DNA from 3 places in the Aminipila sp. genome. Region 2 is predicted to be linked to each of the others. Evidence: predicted binding sites of a transcription regulator. Region 2 holds the regulator's gene; each other region holds the start of a gene.
The links. The regulator LexA, encoded in region 2, represses DNA repair genes until DNA is damaged. The targets are predictions, from matches to a motif close to AGAACANNTGTTCT.
Positions count from the first base shown of each region.

Region 1 (3,268 bases), 110 kb from region 2:
TCTGCCAGTATCTTCACAATTGATAGCCTCCCATCATTAGATAATTTCCGTCATTTACGCCACCCTGCAAGGGTTCTACATCGTTATTTACAAACGTTGCCCGTACAACAGCCCTCTCCCCAAACCTTTTACGGATATCGTCTATGGTATATTCCAGGGTGCTATTTCTTTCATAATCATCTACTTTATGATCTAGAAAAGAAAGCTGCTGATTATGATTTTTTCCAAAGTTCGATACAGATACTCCTATCTGTCTTATAGCCTCACCTTTCCAGCATTCATTAAATAATAAGCACGAATAACCATATATATCGGTTGCTGAATCCATAAAATTTTGCAGCTGAACCTGATGGCTGTATCTGACAAATGTATTTGTTTTAAGCGAAATACTAACAAGTGATGCTTTCATGCCCAGCCTTCTTAGTCTCATGGCGGTTCTTTCACATAACGATAAAATGACCATATAAACTTCTTCCTTGGTATTTACATCATAGGCAATCGTTGTGCTGTTACCTACGCCTTTCTGTATGATTTCGGCGTTTTGTATCACTGGAGAGTAATCAATTCCATTTGCATAATTCCATACCAGTTCTCCATGAGATTTCAAAAGTGCCTTCATGTGGAGAACATCTGCTTTTGCCAAGTCTCCAATCGTATTTATATTAATCTTTCGTAATTTTTTTGCTGTGGCCCTTCCTACCATAAAAAGCTCGTCTACAGGCAGCGGCCACATTTTATCTTTGATTTCATCTGGAAATAAGGTATGGACCTTATTGGGTTTTTGCAGCTCTGAGGCCATCTTCGCCAGGAGTTTGTTGCAGGACACTCCTATATTCACGGTAAACCCCAATTCCTGTTTTATTCGATTTTTTATCTTATGCGCAGTCTCTACAGGATCTCCAAAATATTTTTCACTGCAGGTAAAATCCATGAAGCACTCATCAATGCTGTAACGCTGAATTACAGGGCTATATTCAGATAATATATCAAACATTGCATTGCTGCATAAAAGATACAAATCATAATCTGGAGGATAGATCAGAAGTTCCCGACATTTCTGCCTTGCCTCAAACAAGCTTTCCCCTGTTTTAATTTCATATTTCTTTGCAGGGATGGATTTAGTTAATATAATTCCATGACGATTTTCAGGATTTCCAGCTATAACTGCAGGTACTGTTCTAATATCAATTTGATACCCCTTTTCAAGAAGATCTACAGCGGTCCAGCTTAAGTAAGCTGAATTGGCATCGATGTGCATAATGACCATATTATTGCCTCCATCCTTATAAACGTTTGTTCTTCGTCATTATATAGAACTAATGTTCTCGATGCAATAAAAAAATAAAGGGAAATTCACTTGAATTTTCCTTTATTTCTAGCACATGAATGCTTCCTCAGATTATTTTACCTTATTTATTTAGCGCTGAGGTTATATTAACCGTCTTTGAGTTTTTATCCCAATTAACTTCACACCCTAGGCTCTCACTTACAAATCGTACTGGTACCATTGTTCTTCCGTTTATGGAACACGCCGGAGCATCTAAGGCAATATTTTCCCCGTTAACGGTCGCTTGTTTGCTATCCAGTTTAAGACTGATTTCTGTATTTCCTTTCTTTGCAATGACTGTACGCGTATTCCCGTCCCAGGTTACTTCAGCCCCCAGCGTTTCAAAAATCGTCCTAAGTGGGACCATTGTTCGTCCTTCTTTTAGAACAGGTGCTACGTCAAAAACAAGAGGGGAATCATTTACAATTACCTTGACAATATGTTTGGGTACCAAAGTAATAATTGCGCCAGAGGAGTCCGTTGCTATATATCGGTATCCATTCCATGAAATGCGATCCAAGTAAAGACCTGTCTTGATCGTGCCCCAATTCTTCGCATCTGTTGAAGTCAAAATATCCCCACAATCATGTACTACTTTATATTCATAACCATTCCATACGATATCAGAAAGGTTATAATCCAGATAATTTAATTCTCCGTCCCAATTCACTCCATCAGTTGATCTCAGGACGGTTTTCTCATAACCAACGATGACAAATTGCTGTCCATTCCATACAACACCATTTAAGTCACACCTTGTTTTCCATGTTTGAGAAGACCAGTTGATACCGTCTTTTGAGTTTAAAATAGTTCCAAACATGCCGACAGCAACAAATTTTTTACCATTCCATGCAATATCATTGATTGAATCTTCAGTTTTTGAATCCTGCTTATCCCATTTGGCTCCATCCTGTGATGTTAATATTGCTCCGTCCCAACCAACAAGTACAAACATATTATTGGCCCATATGAGTTCTTGCGTGAAATGTACGTCAATTATAGCGATTTGCTTCCACGTGATGCCGTCATTGGAAGAAAGGACTATATGGTCCCCTACCGCGATAAACCTTTTCCCATCCCAAACAACACAGGTCAGTGCATCACTTACGCCTGAATCTCTCTCAACCCAAGATACTCCATCTTTTGATGTCATTATCAGCCCGTCTGAGCCAACAATTACGAATTGTTTACCATTCCATACAATATCTAAAAATCCTGTATATGTTCCTTCCTGAGTTCTGTCGATCCACTGATTACCATCCTGAGAAGATACAATGGTTTCACCTCGCCCGACGGCAATAAATTGGTTTTGTCCGAAGGCTACGCCATCCAGTTCTTCGTTTACACCTGAGTCAGCACCACTCCAGTTTATAGCATCTTTAGACTTTAATATGGTACCTTCATCACCTAGCACAATAAATTGATTTCCGTCCCAGTAAACAGCCGTCAGATAGCTTGTTACATTGGGATTACTACGTATCCAGCTCACCCCATCATTTGAAATCAAGATATTCCCTTGGTCTCCCACCGCTGCAAATTGTTTCCCGTTGAACTCAATATCTTCCAAATACTGTTCGCTGTTCGTCTCTTTCTTGTCCCACGATTTGCCGTTCTTTGAAGTATATACATCGCCTTCCCATCCAACTGCAACAAATTGATTGTATCCGTATGTAACTCCCTTTAGGCATTGCTCAAGCTTCTGTGTTGATACCGTCCACCTCTCTCCATCCGAAGATGTTAATGAAATTCCTGAAGGTAATTGTGCTTCAATATAGTCACCCCCAACAATAACATATTGACTGCCGTCCCAAGTAACTTCTTCTAAAGAATAATCTGTTCCTGAGTTTATTTTGCCCCATGAAATCCCATCTTTTGAGGTTAAAATAATTCCATCATCACCTAGGCATATGTATTGTCCACCTATCCATTTTACTGAATTTA
Region 1 covers NZ_DAMBYD010000004.1:146,985-150,252, reverse strand. Annotated here, with positions in the region: gene RTW14_RS06670 (hypothetical protein) at 1-17, opposite strand, end outside; gene RTW14_RS06665 (DNA polymerase Y family protein) at 14-1,267, opposite strand; gene RTW14_RS06660 (stalk domain-containing protein) at 1,410-3,268, opposite strand, start outside.
Region 1: RTW14_RS06665 (DNA polymerase Y family protein) is a predicted target of LexA. The motif match lies at 1,313-1,326, and genes of this name have one in related genera.

Region 2 (3,268 bases):
AATTTTAATATTTTCTTATGTCTTTTATGAGCGTTAACGCCCTTTTTTACTCTTGCCATTATTCAAACCTCCTAATATTATTTATCTAATACAGCTTTAATTCTCTTGTGATCTGCGCTACGAAGAAGAGTTGACTTTCTTAGTCCTCTCTTTCTCTTTGCACACTTCTTAGTAAGAATATGGCTCTTAAATGCCTTGTTTCTCTTTACTTTTCCTGTACCTGTTAATTTAAATCTCTTGCTTGCGCCTCTATGAGACTTCATCTTATTTTTAGCCATGGTAATATTTCCTCCTACGTAAAAATTATTCCTGTTATCTACTATCTACTTATCCATTTTAGGTGCAACAATCATAATCAAACTTCTACCTTCAAATTCAGGCTTCTTTTCAATTGTACCTACAGGGGCTACTAATTCTGCGAACTGGTTCATAACAGCGAGACCCTTACTTGCATAATCTTTTTCTCTGCCTTTGAATCTTAAGCTAACCTTTAGTCTATCTCCATCCTTTAAGAACTTTGTAGCAGTATTAGCTTTAACTTGAATATCATGCGCCTCAATAAACGTACTTAAACGAATTTCCTTCACTGAAGTGATTTTTTGTTTTTTCTTTGCTTCTTTTTCTCTTTTTTGAAGTTCATAACGATACTTACCGTAATCAAGAATCTTGCAAACTGGCGGCTTAGCATTTGGTGAAATACTAACTAAGTCAAGCTTTTTTTCATTAGCTAATGCTAATGCATCTTCTAGACTCATAATTCCAAGCTGCGCTCCATCATTGTCAATAACTCTTAATTCCTTGTCACGAATTTCTTCGTTGATTAGATTTTCCTTGCTAATGTTCTTGCACCTCCTGCAAATAAGAAAAGTGTAAATGATGAAATCATAGATTTCTATTTACACACGCTGATTGTTTGTATTTTGAATTTCAATCAACATGCAATGTGCTTTTCTTGATACTATGAAAACATCAAATTGATATTTCCTTCATAATAAAATAGAGCGGATATTATACCCGCTCCACAAAACACATAAGTGTTACATTTGTTTTATTAACCCTATCAGCTTAACTGTAACCAATAAGGTGAGAAGCGGATAACTTCTTCTTTATCACTCAAATACTATACCATTTATACTTAATCTTGTCAAGTAACGAATTGAAATATATTAAAAATATCGAAATACGCCTTTAACCTTGCCCAGTATTTTTACTTCCTTAACAATAATAGGACTCATACTAGAATTTTCTGGCTGTAATCTAATATGATCTGCTTCCTTGTAAAAAGTTTTTACAGTAGCCTCACTTTCAAATCCATCTATCATGGCTACTACAATTTCCCCATTTTTAGCCGTATTTTGTTGCTCTACCAAGATATAATCACCATCAAATATACCAGCTTCTATCATACTGTCACCTTTTACCGTAAGCATAAAATTGGTTCCTCTGCCTGCAAATCTTGCTGGAATAGGAAAAGATTCCTCTATGTTCTGGTCTGCTAATATAGGTGTGCCTGCCGCTATTCTTCCCACTACTGGAATATCTATTACATCTATCCTTTCTGTATTATTATAAGAATTTGTTCTTAATTCCTGATTTCCAAGCTCCACTCTTGCATGAGAGTCCGGATCCACAATCATTAATGCACGAGGCTTTGATGGATCCTTTTTTAAAAAACCTTTCAATTCTAAGTTTTCAATATCCTTATGAACTGTAGACGTAGATTTTATATTTAAGGCGGAACAAATTTCTCTTACTGTAGGAGGATATCCCTTTTGACTAATTTCTCTTTTCATATACTGAAGTATTCGCTGTTCTCTTTCTTTTAGTTGTTCCATATTCCCGCCTCCATTAAATTATTAAATTAAAGCTTATAAGTAAAATACGATAATAAACTTTACACTAATATTAATAAAGTATAACACACCTACAGCTTTTTGTAAACATGTGTTCAGAAATTATGTTCTAAAAAAGCGACCTTGCCCATAGATCGCTTTTTTGTATACTGCTTTTTACTACTATTATTCTATTTAACCATATTGTCTACTGAATCAAGAACTTTATCCAGTATATTCATGGCAGTTCTTAACTCTGTCTCAGTAATGATTAGAGGAGGTGCAACTATTATCATATTTTCATGAGAATAAGTTGAGAACCCTTCTACCCTAAGCATGCCGATAATTTTATTCATAAGACCTTCTGGGTCAGAATTAAATTGAACGATTGGCTCTTTTGTTTCTTTATCTTTAACCAGTTCAAATGCAGAGAATAAACCGATCTGTCTAAACTCGCCAACACAAGCATGCTTTGATTGTATGTCACTTAATGTTTCATGTAGTATCTTTCCCTGTGCTGCAACATTTGCTTCAATGTTCAATCTCTTATATTCTTTTAATGTAGCCACTGCAGCCGCACATCCCATTGGATGAGCACTATAAGTTAAACCGCAAAGCATTTTATTGTTATCAAAATACTCAGCAACTTTCTTAGAAACAATAACCCCTCCAAGCGGTATATATCCGCAAGTAATACCTTTTGCAAAAGTTACGAGATCTGGCTCAATATTAAACTGCTGCCATGCAAAGCAAGAACCAGTTCTATACCAGCCTGCCATTACCTCATCACAAACCATCAGAATATTGTATCTGTCGCAAAGCTTCCTAATTCCTTCTAAATAGCCTTTTGGCGGAACTAAAACCCCATTAGAACCAACCACCGTTTCAGTAAAGATAGCTGCAATCTGATGCGGTCCTTCATACTTGATTTGATTTTCCAACAGTTCCAGGTAAAATTCTGTTATCTCCTCTTCATTTTCAAACTTACAAGCCTTAGGTGCTCTATAAGCATATGGTCCATCATATTTAATAAATCCTGGCACACCTGGTTCATTTACAAATTTTCTAGGCTCACCTGTCAGCATTCCTGCACCTGCAGATGATCCATGATAACATCTGTACATAGAAAATATTTTCCACTTGCCGGTGTACTGCTTAGCAAATTTTATAGCATTTTCATTGGATTCAGCCCCTGCATTTGTGAAAAATACTTTAGCACCCTCTAAACCTGAAGCCTCAACTACGGCTTTTGCTGCCTCTGATCTAACATCTAAAGCATACCCCGGTCCAATAAAAGGTATTTTTTCAGCCTGTTCCTTTATAGCTGCAACTATGGCTTTATTTCCATGGCCTAAATTCGAATTAACCAACTGTGATGACATATCATAGTATTGCTTTCCATCCTCATCCCAAAAATAAATCCCTTCAGCTTTTGT
Region 2 covers NZ_DAMBYD010000004.1:41,433-44,700, reverse strand. Annotated here, with positions in the region: gene rplT (50S ribosomal protein L20) at 1-59, opposite strand, end outside; gene rpmI (50S ribosomal protein L35) at 78-278, opposite strand; gene infC (translation initiation factor IF-3) at 324-821, opposite strand; ribosomal protein L20 leader region at 988-1,113, opposite strand; gene lexA (transcriptional repressor LexA) at 1,167-1,835, opposite strand; gene RTW14_RS06135 (aminotransferase class III-fold pyridoxal phosphate-dependent enzyme) at 2,024-3,268, opposite strand, start outside.

Region 3 (3,268 bases), on a different contig from region 2:
AAAAATACCCGCAGCCTTTTCTTCATAATAATGAAAATAAATACAAGTTAAAAAACCTTCAAAACTTCCATCATATAAGTAATCCACCATTTGACTCTAGTCTCCTTTTAGACGGCACAATATTTTGTGGGGAATCCAGACGGAATGAACCCGGAGAAAACATTGAAATCTGAGTTTCATCGTTAATCGGCAATAAACTACTTTTTATCCCATCAGCCTCTAAGACTTTCCCTTTTATATATTCTGGAATTAAATCTTTTGCGCCATAATATTTGCCGGAGCAGGTTAAAAAGAATCTGGCCCGTTTTAAAACTACGCCCATTTTTTTCAAATCATCATACTTTACAGCTGACACTTTTCTTTGCCGAATTATACGCAGAGCAGAAGTAGTGCCTACGCCTGGTATTCGCAGGAGTTCCTCCATAGAAGCTTTATTTACTTCGATAGGGAAAAGATTTATATTTCTTAAAGCCCAAGTTATCTTAGGATCTAAATCCAAATCAAGATTTGGCTCTGCATCTGTAAACATTTCATCAGCAGTAAAACCATAAAACCGTAAAAGCCAGTCTGCCTGATAAAGACGGTGTTCCCGTGCCAGGGGCGGAGCTGTAAAAACTGAGGGAAGGAGCGGTGAATCACTTATGGGAACATACGCACTAAAATATACCCGTTTCATTTTAAAAGAGCGATACAAACCTTCAGAAGTTTTAACAATCTGCTTGTCCGTTTCCGTTCCTGCACCAATAATCATTTGTGTGGTTTGTCCCGCAGGGGCAAACTTTTCTTTGTATTTGTAACGTGGTTCTTTAATTAGTGCACCACCACTGGCATTTGTCATCTGCCATAAGCTTCCATCTGCAATACCTGTATTAGTCCCTTCAGTCTGCAAAAAATCTTTGCCTTCAGGCTGTAGATAGTTTACAGGATTGTTCAAATTCTGTCCCTTAAACATTGTTCCAGGACCCCTTAGGGATTTCTGCTCAATTAAGGTATTTGTTATTTGTTTCATAGGTGTAAAAATCGCTTTTGCTTTCTTTTGCGGAGCAAGTCGTTGCAAACTATCTTCCGTGGGAAGCTCAATATTTACACTTAGCCGGTCAGCAACCATGCCTATGGCATGGGTTAGTTCCTGTGATACACCAGGAATAATTTTTGCGTGGATATAGCCCGCAAAGCCATGTTCATATCTTAGTATGGAGAGACACCGCAATATTCTTTCTGCAGTATAATCAGGAGATACTTCTACTGCAGAGCTTAAAAATAATCCTTCTATATAGTTACGTCTATAAAATTCCATCGTTAATTCTGCAAGTTCTTCGGGCTCAAAACTAGCTCTTTCTACATCCACACTTCGACGGTTTACGCAATACTGACAATCGTAAACGCATTTATTTGTGAAAAGAACTTTAAGTAAAGATATACATCTGCCATCGGCGGACCAGGAATGACAGATTCCTGCACATGAAGCATTTCCCATACGCCCAACATTTTTTCGTTCAACACCGCTTGTAGAACAGGAAACGTCATACTTTGCACTGTCAGCTAAAACTTTAAGTTTACCCATCAAGGAACTATCCATAGGCTTCCTCCTGATTTTTTTAAAATAGTAGTTCTTAAATTGAAGAACCTTTGTTCTATTATACCACAAGAAGAACTTTTGTTCAATTCATAAATTCTGGCAAATTTGCAAAAGATATAAGATGATTATTCGTAAGTGAGTGTTGAATATGGAGGGAGTAATGAGAAAGGGCAAAACCGCATTAGTTTTAGGTGGAGGAGGCTCCAGAGGCGCCTATGAAATAGGAGTCTGGCAGGCATTAAATGAACTGGGGGTAGAAATAAATATTGTTACCGGTACATCTATAGGTGCAGTCAATGGTGCACTGGTAGCACAGAATGATTTTGAAACAGCTAAAAAAAACTGGAAGGAACTTGAAGAAGGTACCATAACTGAGCTGACAGAAAAAAATCAATTACGTAACATTTTAGAGAAAAACCTCAGTGAAGAAGCAATTCGTTCCAGTTTAACTGAATACGGCATAGTTACTGTGGAGTTTCCAAGCTTTAAATCCCACTGTATGTTTATAGAAGAAATCCCAAAGGGTGAACTAATTGATTATATTTTAGCAAGTTCAGCATGTTTTCCGATGATAAATCCTTATGAAATTAATGATAAAAAATTTATAGACGGGGCTTATTTTGATAATATACCTGTTGAAATGGCATTAAAAAAGGGAGCCAAAAACGTTATAGTGGTAGACCTGGATTCAATAGGAATAGAAAGAAAAGACGCCTATACAGAAGCCCAATTCCTGAAGGTTATTTCCTGTAGATGGTCTTTGGGTAGCTGCGCTGCATTTGACCCAAAGAATACAAAAAGATTAATTCGATTAGGATATTTGGATACAATGAAAGGGTTCAATGTTTTTTCAGGCCAAAAGTATACGTTTATTAAAGGAGAATTTACAAAGCGGGGGCTTGCAGAAGCAGATGCGGCAGCAGCAATTTTTGAACTGGATCCAACCGTGATTTATAGCAAAGAAATACTTGATAAAAAGTTAATGGAGGCTTTCAAAGAAGAGAAAAGGAAAACTTGGCTGGAAGGGCTTAAATCAAAATTAAAGAAAGTAGTTACAAATAAACCGGCGACATTACTGGAAGAAGAAATTTTAGCCAAAAGGTATATAGAAAAGAATGGGTTAATGTGGTAAACTACGTGTATACTAGTAATGTAAAATGGAAAGATATATTTAAGGACTATAAAAGTAGATAAAAGGAATGGTGACAATCTATGAGAAAAACAAAAATAATTTGCACGCTTGGACCTTCAACAATGGAAGACGATATTTTAAGACAACTTATGCTTGAGGGTATGAACGCAGCAAGGTTAAACTTCTCACACGGGGATCACGAACAGCATGCTAAAACGTTGAACAGAATAAGAAAAATGAGGGACGAATTAGGGCTTCCTGTGGCTACAATTTTAGATACAAAGGGACCGGAGATTCGTGTTCGTAAATTTGAAAATGACAAGATTGTTTTAGAGCAAGGACAGAAATTCACTCTGACCACTAGAGAGATTACAGGAAATCAGGATATAGCAAGCATTACATATCTTGATTTGCCAAAGGATATTCATGCAGGTATGAAGATTCTCATAGATGATGGGCTTATTGAACTTAACGTACTTGAAACTGGAGAAACAGATATAGTATGTGAGGTTGAGAATGGAGGAACGGTATCCAATAATAAAGGCGTAAATGTGCCA
Region 3 covers NZ_DAMBYD010000008.1:11,517-14,784, forward strand. Annotated here, with positions in the region: gene RTW14_RS11760 (TIGR03915 family putative DNA repair protein) at 1-90, opposite strand, end outside; gene RTW14_RS11765 (putative DNA modification/repair radical SAM protein) at 71-1,579, opposite strand; gene RTW14_RS11770 (patatin-like phospholipase family protein) at 1,740-2,711, shown strand; gene pyk (pyruvate kinase) at 2,792-3,268, shown strand, end outside.
Region 3: RTW14_RS11765 (putative DNA modification/repair radical SAM protein) is a predicted target of LexA. The motif match lies at 1,623-1,636, and genes of this name have one in related genera.